One region of the Nonomuraea sp. NPDC049400 genome, then DNA from elsewhere that is predicted to be linked to it. Evidence: riboswitches for the same ligand, from Rfam matches in the RefSeq annotation. Region 1 holds a riboswitch; the other holds the start of a gene.
What was found. A riboswitch is a leader RNA that binds a small molecule or an ion and turns the genes downstream of it on or off. The one in region 1 is predicted to bind glycine.

Region 1 (4,409 bases):
CGTTCTCCACCTGCTCGGGCGTGCCCCCCAGGACCTCCGTGAGGGCGGCTGAGGCCATCGAGCAGGCCGAGCCGACCTCTCCCTGGCAGCCCACCTCGGCGCCCGAGATCGAGGCGTTCTCCTTGAACAGCACGCCGATGGCGCCCGCCGTCAGCAGGAAGCGCACCACGCCCTCATCGTCCGCGTGCGGCACGAAGCGGGTGTAGTAGGTCAGGACGGCCGGGATGATGCCGGCGGCGCCGTTGGTGGGGGCGGTGACGATGCGGCCTCCTGCGGCGTTCTCCTCGTTGACCGCCAGCGCGAAGAGCGTCACCCAGTCCATGGCCTGCAGCGGGTCCTTCTCGGCCGGCTCGGACTGCAGGCGGCGGTGGAGCTGGTTGGCGCGGCGCTTGACCTTGAGGCCGCCGGGCAGGACGCCCTCCTTGGCGATGCCGCGGCGCACGCACTCCGACATGACCTGCCAGAGCCGCAGCAGGCCCGCGCGGATCTCCTCCTCGGTGCGGCCGAACGCCTTCTCGTTCTCGAGCATGAGGGCCGAGATGGACAGGCCGGTGTTGGAGCAGTGCTTGAGCAGCTCCTCCCCGGTGGTGAAGGGGTAGGGCAGGACGGTGTCGTCCGGCTTGATGCGGTCGGCGCCGGTGGCCTTCTCGTCCACGACGAACCCGCCGCCGACCGAGAAGTAGACCTTCTCCCTCAGTTGCTCGCCGTCGGCCGTGTACGCGGTGAAGCGCATGCCGTTCGGGTGCTCAGGCAGCGAGATCTTGCGTTCGAAGACGAGGTGCTCGCCCACGACGAAGGGGATCTCGTGCGTTCCGTACAGCTTGACCGTGCCCGACTCGCGCATCTGGGCCAGCCGGCCGTCGATGGAGTCGACGTCCACCAGCTCGGGCTTCTCGCCGGAGAGGCCGAGCAGGACCGCCTTGTCGCTGCCGTGGCCCTTGCCGGTCAGGCCGAGCGAGCCGTACAGGATGGCTTCCACCCGCGCGACCTGCGGGAGCAGGCCGTCGTCGTGCAGACCGCGGGCGAACTTGTGCGCGGCCGCCATCGGGCCTCCCGTGTGGGAGCTCGACGGGCCGATGCCGATCTTGAAGAGGTCGAAGACGCTGATCGCCATTGATGGCGCCTTTCATGCAGGGCCGGGGCCCCGGCAAGGGGCCCCGGGAAAACGGGTCAGGATTCGCCCGAGGTGAGCGCTTTGTACTCCTCGGCGGAGAGCACTTCTTCGGGCTCGCCTTCGACGCGCACCCGGAACATCCAGCCGTCGCCGTACGGGTCGCTGTTGACCAGGCTCGGGTCGTCCACGACGACCTGGTTCACCTCGACGATCTCACCGCCGACGGGGGTGTAGATCTCGTTCACCGACTTGGTGGACTCCACCTCGCCCACGGAGTCGCCCGCCTCGACGGTCGAGCCGACCTCGGGGAGCTGCACGAAGACGACGTCACCAAGGGATTCGGCGGCGAAGGCCGTGACGCCGACGGTCACGGTGAGGCCGTCGTCGAGGCCCGCCACCCACTCGTGCTCCTTGGTGTAGCTCAGGTCGTCAGGGATGTTGCTCACTTGTTCCTCCTGTAAAAGGGCAGCTCTACCAGGTCCATAGGTTCTTGGCTGCCCCGGATGTCCACGGCCAGGCCTGATTCGACGCCGGTGTCGACGTAGGCCATCGCGATGGGCCTGCCCAGGGTCTGGGAGGGCGCACCGCTGGTGACCTCGCCGACGACGGCGCCGTCCTTGGTGACCGGGTAGCCGTGGCGCGGCACCCGGCGTCCCCGCGCGACCAGGCCGACGAGACGGCGTCGCGGCGTGTCGTCCTTGACCGCCTCGAGCGCCGACCTGCCGACGAAGTCGCCCGGCTTGTCGAATTTCACCACTCTGCCCAGCCCCGCGTCGAACGGGGTCAGTTCGGCGCTGAGTTCGTTGCCGTACAACGGCATGCCGGCCTCGAGCCGGAGCGTGTCGCGGCTGGACAGGCCGGCGGGCTTGAGTCCGTACGGCTCGCCCGCCGCCATGAGTGCGTGCCAGAGCGGCACCGCGTCCTGGTTGGCGACGAACAGCTCGAACCCGTCCTCGCCGGTGTAGCCGGTGCGGGCGATGAGCGCCTGCCGCCCGTCCACCAGCCCGGGCAGACCCGCGTAGTACCTGAGACCGTCGAGGTCGGCGTCGGTGAGCGTGGCGAGGATCTCCTGGGATCGAGGCCCCTGTACGGCGATCAGCGCGTACTGGTCCGAGCGATCCTCGACCACCACGTCGTACGCCTTCGTGCGCTCTACCAGCTCATTTCCGACTTTTTCATAGTTCGAGGCGTTTGCTACGACCATGAACTCTTCGTCCCCCAGCCGGTAGACGATGAGGTCGTCGAGCACTCCGCCGCGCTCATTGACGATCATGGTGTACCTGGCCCGCCCGGGCGTCAGCGCCGACAGGTGGCCGACCAGGGCGTAGTCGAGGGCCTCGCCCGCCTGCGGCCCGGTCAGGAAGATCTCGCCCATGTGCGACAGGTCGAACAGCCCGGCCGCCTGCCGAACGGCGTTGTGCTCCGCGGACTCGCTCCCGTACCGGAGCGGCATGAGCCACCCCGCGAAGTCGGTGAGCGTGGCGCCGAGGCTCTGGTGAACGTCACGTAGCGGTGTTGGTCGGGACATTTGTCGCACCTCTGGACAGGATCGGATGCCAGCATCCTCCCCCTCTGTCATCGATGCCTGAGAGCTTCGCCCGAGTTTTGCCGGACTTTCACCTTCGGCGAGGCCCTGAAGGCCTGCTTTCCAGAGGTCACCTCGCCCGCGCGGTCCTTTGCCTTGAGAGGTTTGCGGGGAGGGCTTGCTCCTTCAGGGACCCTGACCGGCTGTCAGGGTGCTCTCCCGCGCGGTTTTGCCGGTGATGTCCGTCAGCCTAGTGCTGGGATGGGGGTGTTGTCGCGTTCAGGCCCTGATGGACTGCTCAAGCGAATGGCGGCTTTCCGCACAGTCGCCATGGGGCCTGCGGTCAGCAGGCGGCGATGAGGGCCTCGAAGAGCGCGCAGTCCTCGGCGGCCTCCGGGTGCCACTGCACGGCCACGGCGAAGGGCGCCGAGTCCAGTTCGACCGCCTCGATCGTGCCGTCGCCGGCGGTGGCGCTGACCGTGAGGCCGGGCGCGAGGCGGTCGATGGCCTGGTGGTGGTAGTGGGGGACCGTCACGGGGTCGGCGCCCAGCGCCTTGGCCACGCGGGTGCCGGGCACGGCGGTGACGGGCATGGGACCGAAGCGACCGGGGGCGGGGGAGTGGCCCGCGTGCCCGACCACGTCGGGGAGGTGCTGATGGAGGCTGCCCCCAAGGGCGACGTTGAGCACCTGGAGTCCGCGGCAGATGCCCAGGTACGGCAGGCCCGCGTCGAGGGCCGCCGCAATCACGGCGAACTCCGACTCATCACGAAATTTCCGGATATAGCCGGTGTGCTCCCCGGGCGACTCGCCGTACCTCGCCGGGTCGATGTCCCCGCCACCGGCCAGGATGAGCCCGTCCAGGCGCTCCAGGACCGGCGCGGGCTCGCCGGCGGGCGGCAGCACGACCGGCTGCCCGCCGGCGCGTACGACCTGCTCCACGTACATGTACGGCAGGAGCGCCACGGTCATGTCCGCCCAGACCGTGAAGTTCGCCGGCTCGACGTACGACGTGATGCCGATGACGGGACGCTGCACGATGATCCCCCAGGGCTAGAGCGGCGTGACGTAGGCGCCGGAGATGCCGCCGTCCACCAGGAACTCACTACCCGTGATGAACGACGCGTCGTCACTGGCCAGGAACGCCACCGCCGCCGCGATCTCCGACGCCTCGGCGAAGCGCCCCAGGGGAACGTGCACCAGCCGCCGCTGCGCCCGCTCAGGGTCCTTGGCGAACAACTCCTGCAGCAGCGGCGTGTTCACCGGTCCCGGGCACAGCGCGTTCACCCTGATGCCCTCCCTGGCGAACTGCACGCCCAGCTCGCGCGTCATCGCGAGCACCCCGCCCTTGGACGCCGTGTACGAGATCTGCGAGGTCGCCGAGCCCATGACGGCCACGAAGGACGCGGTGTTGATGATCGACCCCTTGCCCTGGCGCCGCATGTACGGGATGACGTGCTTGCAGCAGAGGTAGACGCTGGTCAGGTTGACCTCCTGGACCCGGCGCCAGGCGTCGATGCCGGTCTCCAGGATGGAGTCGTCATCAGGGGGCGAGATGCCCGCGTTGTTGAAGGCGATGTCCACGCTGCCGTAGGTGTCGTGGGCCGTCCTGAACATCCTGACGACGTCGTCCTCGCTGGTCACGTCGGCCTTGACGAACAGGCCGCCGACCTCGTTCGCCGCCTTGACGCCCGCCTCCTCGTCGACGTCCACGCAGACGACCTTGGCGCCCTCCTCGGCGAACCTGCGCGCGGTGGCCAGCCCGATGCCGC
Region 2 (4,409 bases), on a different contig from region 1:
GCTGCTCGCCCCGGTGGCCAGGCGCTACGACGAGGAGGCGCTCAACGTGGCCCGCAGCGTCGGCGCCCTGGCCCGCTTCGGTCTGCGCGCCCGCCACCTGCGCGCGGTCAAGGCGGCCGCCGAGCGCGAGTGCGGCCTGGTCGAGCAGACCGTCGCACCCATACTCAAACGGCGGGCTCCCGGCGCCATCGGGGAGGCCGATGAGGTCGCGAGGGAGCTTTCCACACTGTTGCTCGATTTGCACGCATCCCTTGTGCGGTCGGGGATCCGGTCTGTCCTGGGGCACTGAGACCCTGTCGAGCTGGGAGGCTGAGGCGCGTTCCATGCCCGCCGGGTGTTACGTTGAATTGCAGTAGCCAGTCAGCAGAAGCGACGAGCCAAATAACTGTGCCGGGTGACCGGTCAGGAATACGGAGCAGCCCGTGTTGCAGATGGAGGTCGTGGGCGTTCGAGTAGAAATGCCCACAAATCAGCCGATCGTCTTGCTCAAGGAGGCACACGGGGAGCGGTTCCTTCCTATATGGATTGGCATGACCGAGGCGACCGCCATCGCCCTGGCCCAAGCGGAGGAGCCCCCGCCGCGGCCGCTCACCCACGACCTCTTCCGAGACGTGCTGAGCGCTCTGGGCGTAGGCCTGCGAGCGGTCAACATCGTCGCCCTGCGCGACGGCATCTTCTTCGCCGACCTGGTGTTCTCCAACGGCGTGGAGGTGAGCGCGCGTCCGTCCGACTCGATCGCGCTCGCCCTGCGCACGGGAGCGCGCATCTTCGCCAGCGAGGAGGTCGTCCAGGAGGCCGGGGTGATCATCCCGGACGACCAGGAGGACGAGGTGGAGAAGTTCAGGGAGTTCCTTGACACGATCACTCCCGAGGACTTCGGCAGGGCGGGGTAGGTATTTCGGTGCATTTACGCTTCACGACGCGCCGAGCCGGATCGTTGACTGAGCATGGTCGCGGTCCTACGGTGCAAGTGAAACCCGTGGCCGCCCTTTACGAACCCCCAGATCAGGCCACGGGATGAGAGAAAGCCGGAGGTCCGCGTGGCGGTCAGCAGCGGCGAGGGAAAGACGGCCGGCCAGGAAGATCCGGTACGGCGCGAGAGCGCGCGGCAGCGTGCCGGGGAGCAGGGTCTGCTCTTCGACGAGCAGCCGGCGACGCTGCCGGCCGACATCGGATACCGCGGGCCGACGGCCTGCGCGGCGGCCGGCATCACCTACAGGCAGCTCGACTACTGGGCACGCACAGGCCTCGTGGAGCCCACGATAAGAGCCGCGCAGGGCTCGGGCTCCCAGCGGCTCTACAGCTTCCGCGACATCCTGGTGCTCAAGGTCGTCAAGCGGCTCCTCGACACCGGGGTGTCGCTGCAGCAGATCCGCACGGCCGTGCAGCATCTGCGTGACCGCGGGGTGGCCGATCTCGCGCAGATCACGCTCATGAGCGACGGCGTCAGCGTCTACGAGTGCACCTCGGCCGACGAGGTGATCGACCTGCTCCAGGGCGGTCAGGGCGTGTTCGGCATCGCGCTCGGCCGGGTCTGGCGGGAGGTCGAGGGATCCCTCGCGGAGCTGCCGGGGGAACGAGCGGCGGTCGAGGACACCGTCCCGGCCGACCACCCCGCTGACGAGCTCGCCCGGCGCCGCCGCGCGCGACGCACAGGTTGAGCGCGAACCCCCGCTGCCTGAGTGGGCCCCGTAACGGGGCCCCTACGCGCGGGCCGACTAAACGTGCCCTGTCGTGGAAATTCGCCCGTAACGGATAGGGTTGTAATCTAGGACAGCAAGGCTGACGACCCCGTGCGGGAGAGTCTCTGGGGCCCGAGGGCCCCGGGGCGCCGAAGGAGCAACCCTCCCCGGAATCTCTCAGGCACCCCGTACCGCTCGGGCGAGGCAACTCTGGAAAGCAGGCGCACCCGCCAGGCGCGTCTCACCGACGGTGCAAGCCCCGTTCGCGGGGTGAAGCTCTCAGGTCGCGGTCCCGCCGCGCTGACAGAGGGGGAGATCCGGCACTCGCCCGCGCCCTGGCGCCGGTCTCCAAAGCCTCGGGAGGCACTTTCCATGACCGACCTGTCAGCTCCGCCGTTCTCATCCAGGCACATCGGCCCGTCGGAGTCCGAGCAGCAGCGCATGCTCGAGGCCGTGGGCTTCGAGTCCGTGGCGGACCTGGTGGCCGTGGCCGTTCCCGAGGCCATCAGGGCCAAGGACCGGCTCAAGCTGCCCGCCGCCATCGGTGAGGCCGAGGCCATCGCCGAGCTGCGCGCCCTGGCCGGGCGCAACCGCGTGCTCACCTCGATGATCGGCCTGGGCTACTACGACACGGTCACGCCCGCCGTCATCCGCCGCAGCCTGCTGGAGAACCCGGGCTGGTACACCGCCTACACCCCGTACCAGCCGGAGATCTCGCAGGGCCGCCTCGAGGCGCTGCTGAACTTCCAGACCGTCGTCTCCGACCTGACGGGCCTGCCCGTCGCGGGCGCCTCCCTCCTCGACGAGGGCACGGCCGCCGCCGAGGCGATGACCCTGGCCCGCCGCGCCGGCAAGTCCAAGAGCAACGTCTTCGTGGTGGACGCCGACGCGCTGCCGCAGACCAAGTCCGTGCTCGCCACCCGGGCCGAGCCCCTCGGCATCGAGCTGGTGGAGCACACCCTCGACGGCGAGCTGCCCGAGTGCTTCGGCGTGCTGGTGCAGTACCCGGGCGCGTCGGGCCGGCTGCGTGACTTCCGCGCCGTGGCCGCCGCCGCGCACGAGGCGGGCGCGCTCGTCGTGGCCGCCGCCGACCTGCTGGCCCTGACGATCGTGGCCGCGCCCGGCGAGCTGGGCGCCGACATCGCGATCGGGTCGTCGCAGCGGTTCGGGGTGCCGTTCGGGTTCGGCGGGCCGCACGCCGCGTACATGTCCGTACGCGAGGGCCTGCAGCGCCAGCTTCCCGGCCGCCTGGTGGGCGTGTCGGTGGACACCGACGGCGACCCCGCGTACCGGCTGGCCCTGCAGACCCGTGAGCAGCACATCCGCCGCGAGAAGGCCACCAGCAACATCTGCACCGCGCAGGTCCTGCTCGCCGTCATCGCGAGCATGTACGCCGTCTACCACGGCCCCGAGGGGCTGCGCGGGATCGCCCGGCGGGTGCACCGGCACGCCGTGGCCCTGGCCGGCGGGCTGCGCGAGGCGGGGCTGGAGGTCGTGCACCCCGAGTTCTTCGACACCGTGCTCGTGCGCGTGCCCGGCAGGGCCGCCGCCGTGGTCGCCGCAGCCGCCGAGCGGGGCGTCAACCTCTGGCGGGCCGACGACGACCACGTGTCCATCTCCTGCGACGAGAAGACCGGGGCCGCCGAGCTGGCCAAGGTGTGGGCCGCGTTCGGGATCGAGCGCACCGACGCGGAGCTGGACGCCGACGCGCTGCCCGCCTCGCTGCTGCGCGAGTCGGCCTACCTGACCCACCCGGTCTTCCACAGCCACCGCTCCGAGACCGCGATGCTGCGCTACCTGCGCAAGCTGCAGGACAAGGACATCGCGCTCGACCGCTCGATGATCCCGCTCGGCTCCTGCACGATGAAGCTGAACGCGACCACCGAGATGGAGCCGGTCACCTGGCCCGAGTTCGCCGCGATCCACCCGTACGCGCCCGACGACCAGGCTGAGGGCTACCGGGAGCTGATCGGCACGCTGGAGGGCTGGCTGGCCGAGGTGACCGGCTACGACGCCGTCTCCATCCAGCCGAACGCCGGCTCGCAGGGCGAGTTCGCCGGGCTGCTGGCCATCCGCGCCTACCACCGCGCCAATGGCGAGGACGGGCGCGACGTCTGCCTCATCCCCTCCTCCGCCCACGGCACCAACGCGGCCAGCGCGATCATGGCGGGCATGCGGGTCGTGGTCGTGGCCTGCGACTCCGACGGCAACGTCGACCTGGCCGATCTCGACGCCAAGATCGAGAAGCACCGCGACCAGCTGGCCGCGATCATGGTGACGTACCCCTCGACGCACGGCGTGTACGAGGAGACGATCATCGAGGTCTGCGCCAAGGTGCACGACGCCGGCGGCCAGGTCTACGTGGACGGCGCCAACCTGAACGCGCTCGTCGGGCTGGCCAAGCCGGGCGAGTTCGGGGCGGACGTGTCCCACCTCAACCTGCACAAGACGTTCTGCATCCCGCACGGGGGCGGCGGTCCCGGCGTCGGGCCCGTCGCGGTGCGCGGCCACCTGGCGCCCTACCTGCCCGGCCACCCGCTGCGCGACGGCGCGCCGGTGGGCCCCGTCTCGGCGGCGCCGTACGGGTCGGCGGGGATCTTGCCGATCTCCTGGGCGTACATCAGGATGATGGGCTCGGAGGGGCTCACTGCGGCCACCGAGCAGGCCATCCTGTCGGCGAACTACCTGGCCAGGCGGCTCGCCCCGCACTACCCCGTGCTCTACACG

Region 2: linked by a shared signal. The riboswitch ahead of gcvP (aminomethyl-transferring glycine dehydrogenase) and the one ahead of gcvT (glycine cleavage system aminomethyltransferase GcvT) in region 1 are both predicted to bind glycine.

What each region holds. Positions count from the first base shown of each region.
Region 1 covers NZ_JBITMP010000039.1:67,656-72,064, forward strand. The annotation lists gene ACIBVN_RS42575 (L-serine ammonia-lyase) at 1-1,114, opposite strand, end outside; gene gcvH (glycine cleavage system protein GcvH) at 1,171-1,560, opposite strand; gene gcvT (glycine cleavage system aminomethyltransferase GcvT) at 1,557-2,642, opposite strand; glycine riboswitch at 2,774-2,871, opposite strand; gene ACIBVN_RS42590 (gamma-glutamyl-gamma-aminobutyrate hydrolase family protein) at 2,983-3,675, opposite strand; gene ACIBVN_RS42595 (3-oxoacyl-ACP reductase) at 3,691-4,409, opposite strand, start outside.
Region 2 covers NZ_JBITMP010000032.1:107,784-112,192, forward strand. The annotation lists gene ACIBVN_RS38650 (MerR family transcriptional regulator) at 1-289, shown strand, start outside; gene ACIBVN_RS38655 (bifunctional nuclease family protein) at 423-893, shown strand; gene ACIBVN_RS38660 (MerR family transcriptional regulator) at 1,041-1,661, shown strand; glycine riboswitch at 1,787-1,886, shown strand; gene gcvP (aminomethyl-transferring glycine dehydrogenase) at 2,055-4,409, shown strand, end outside.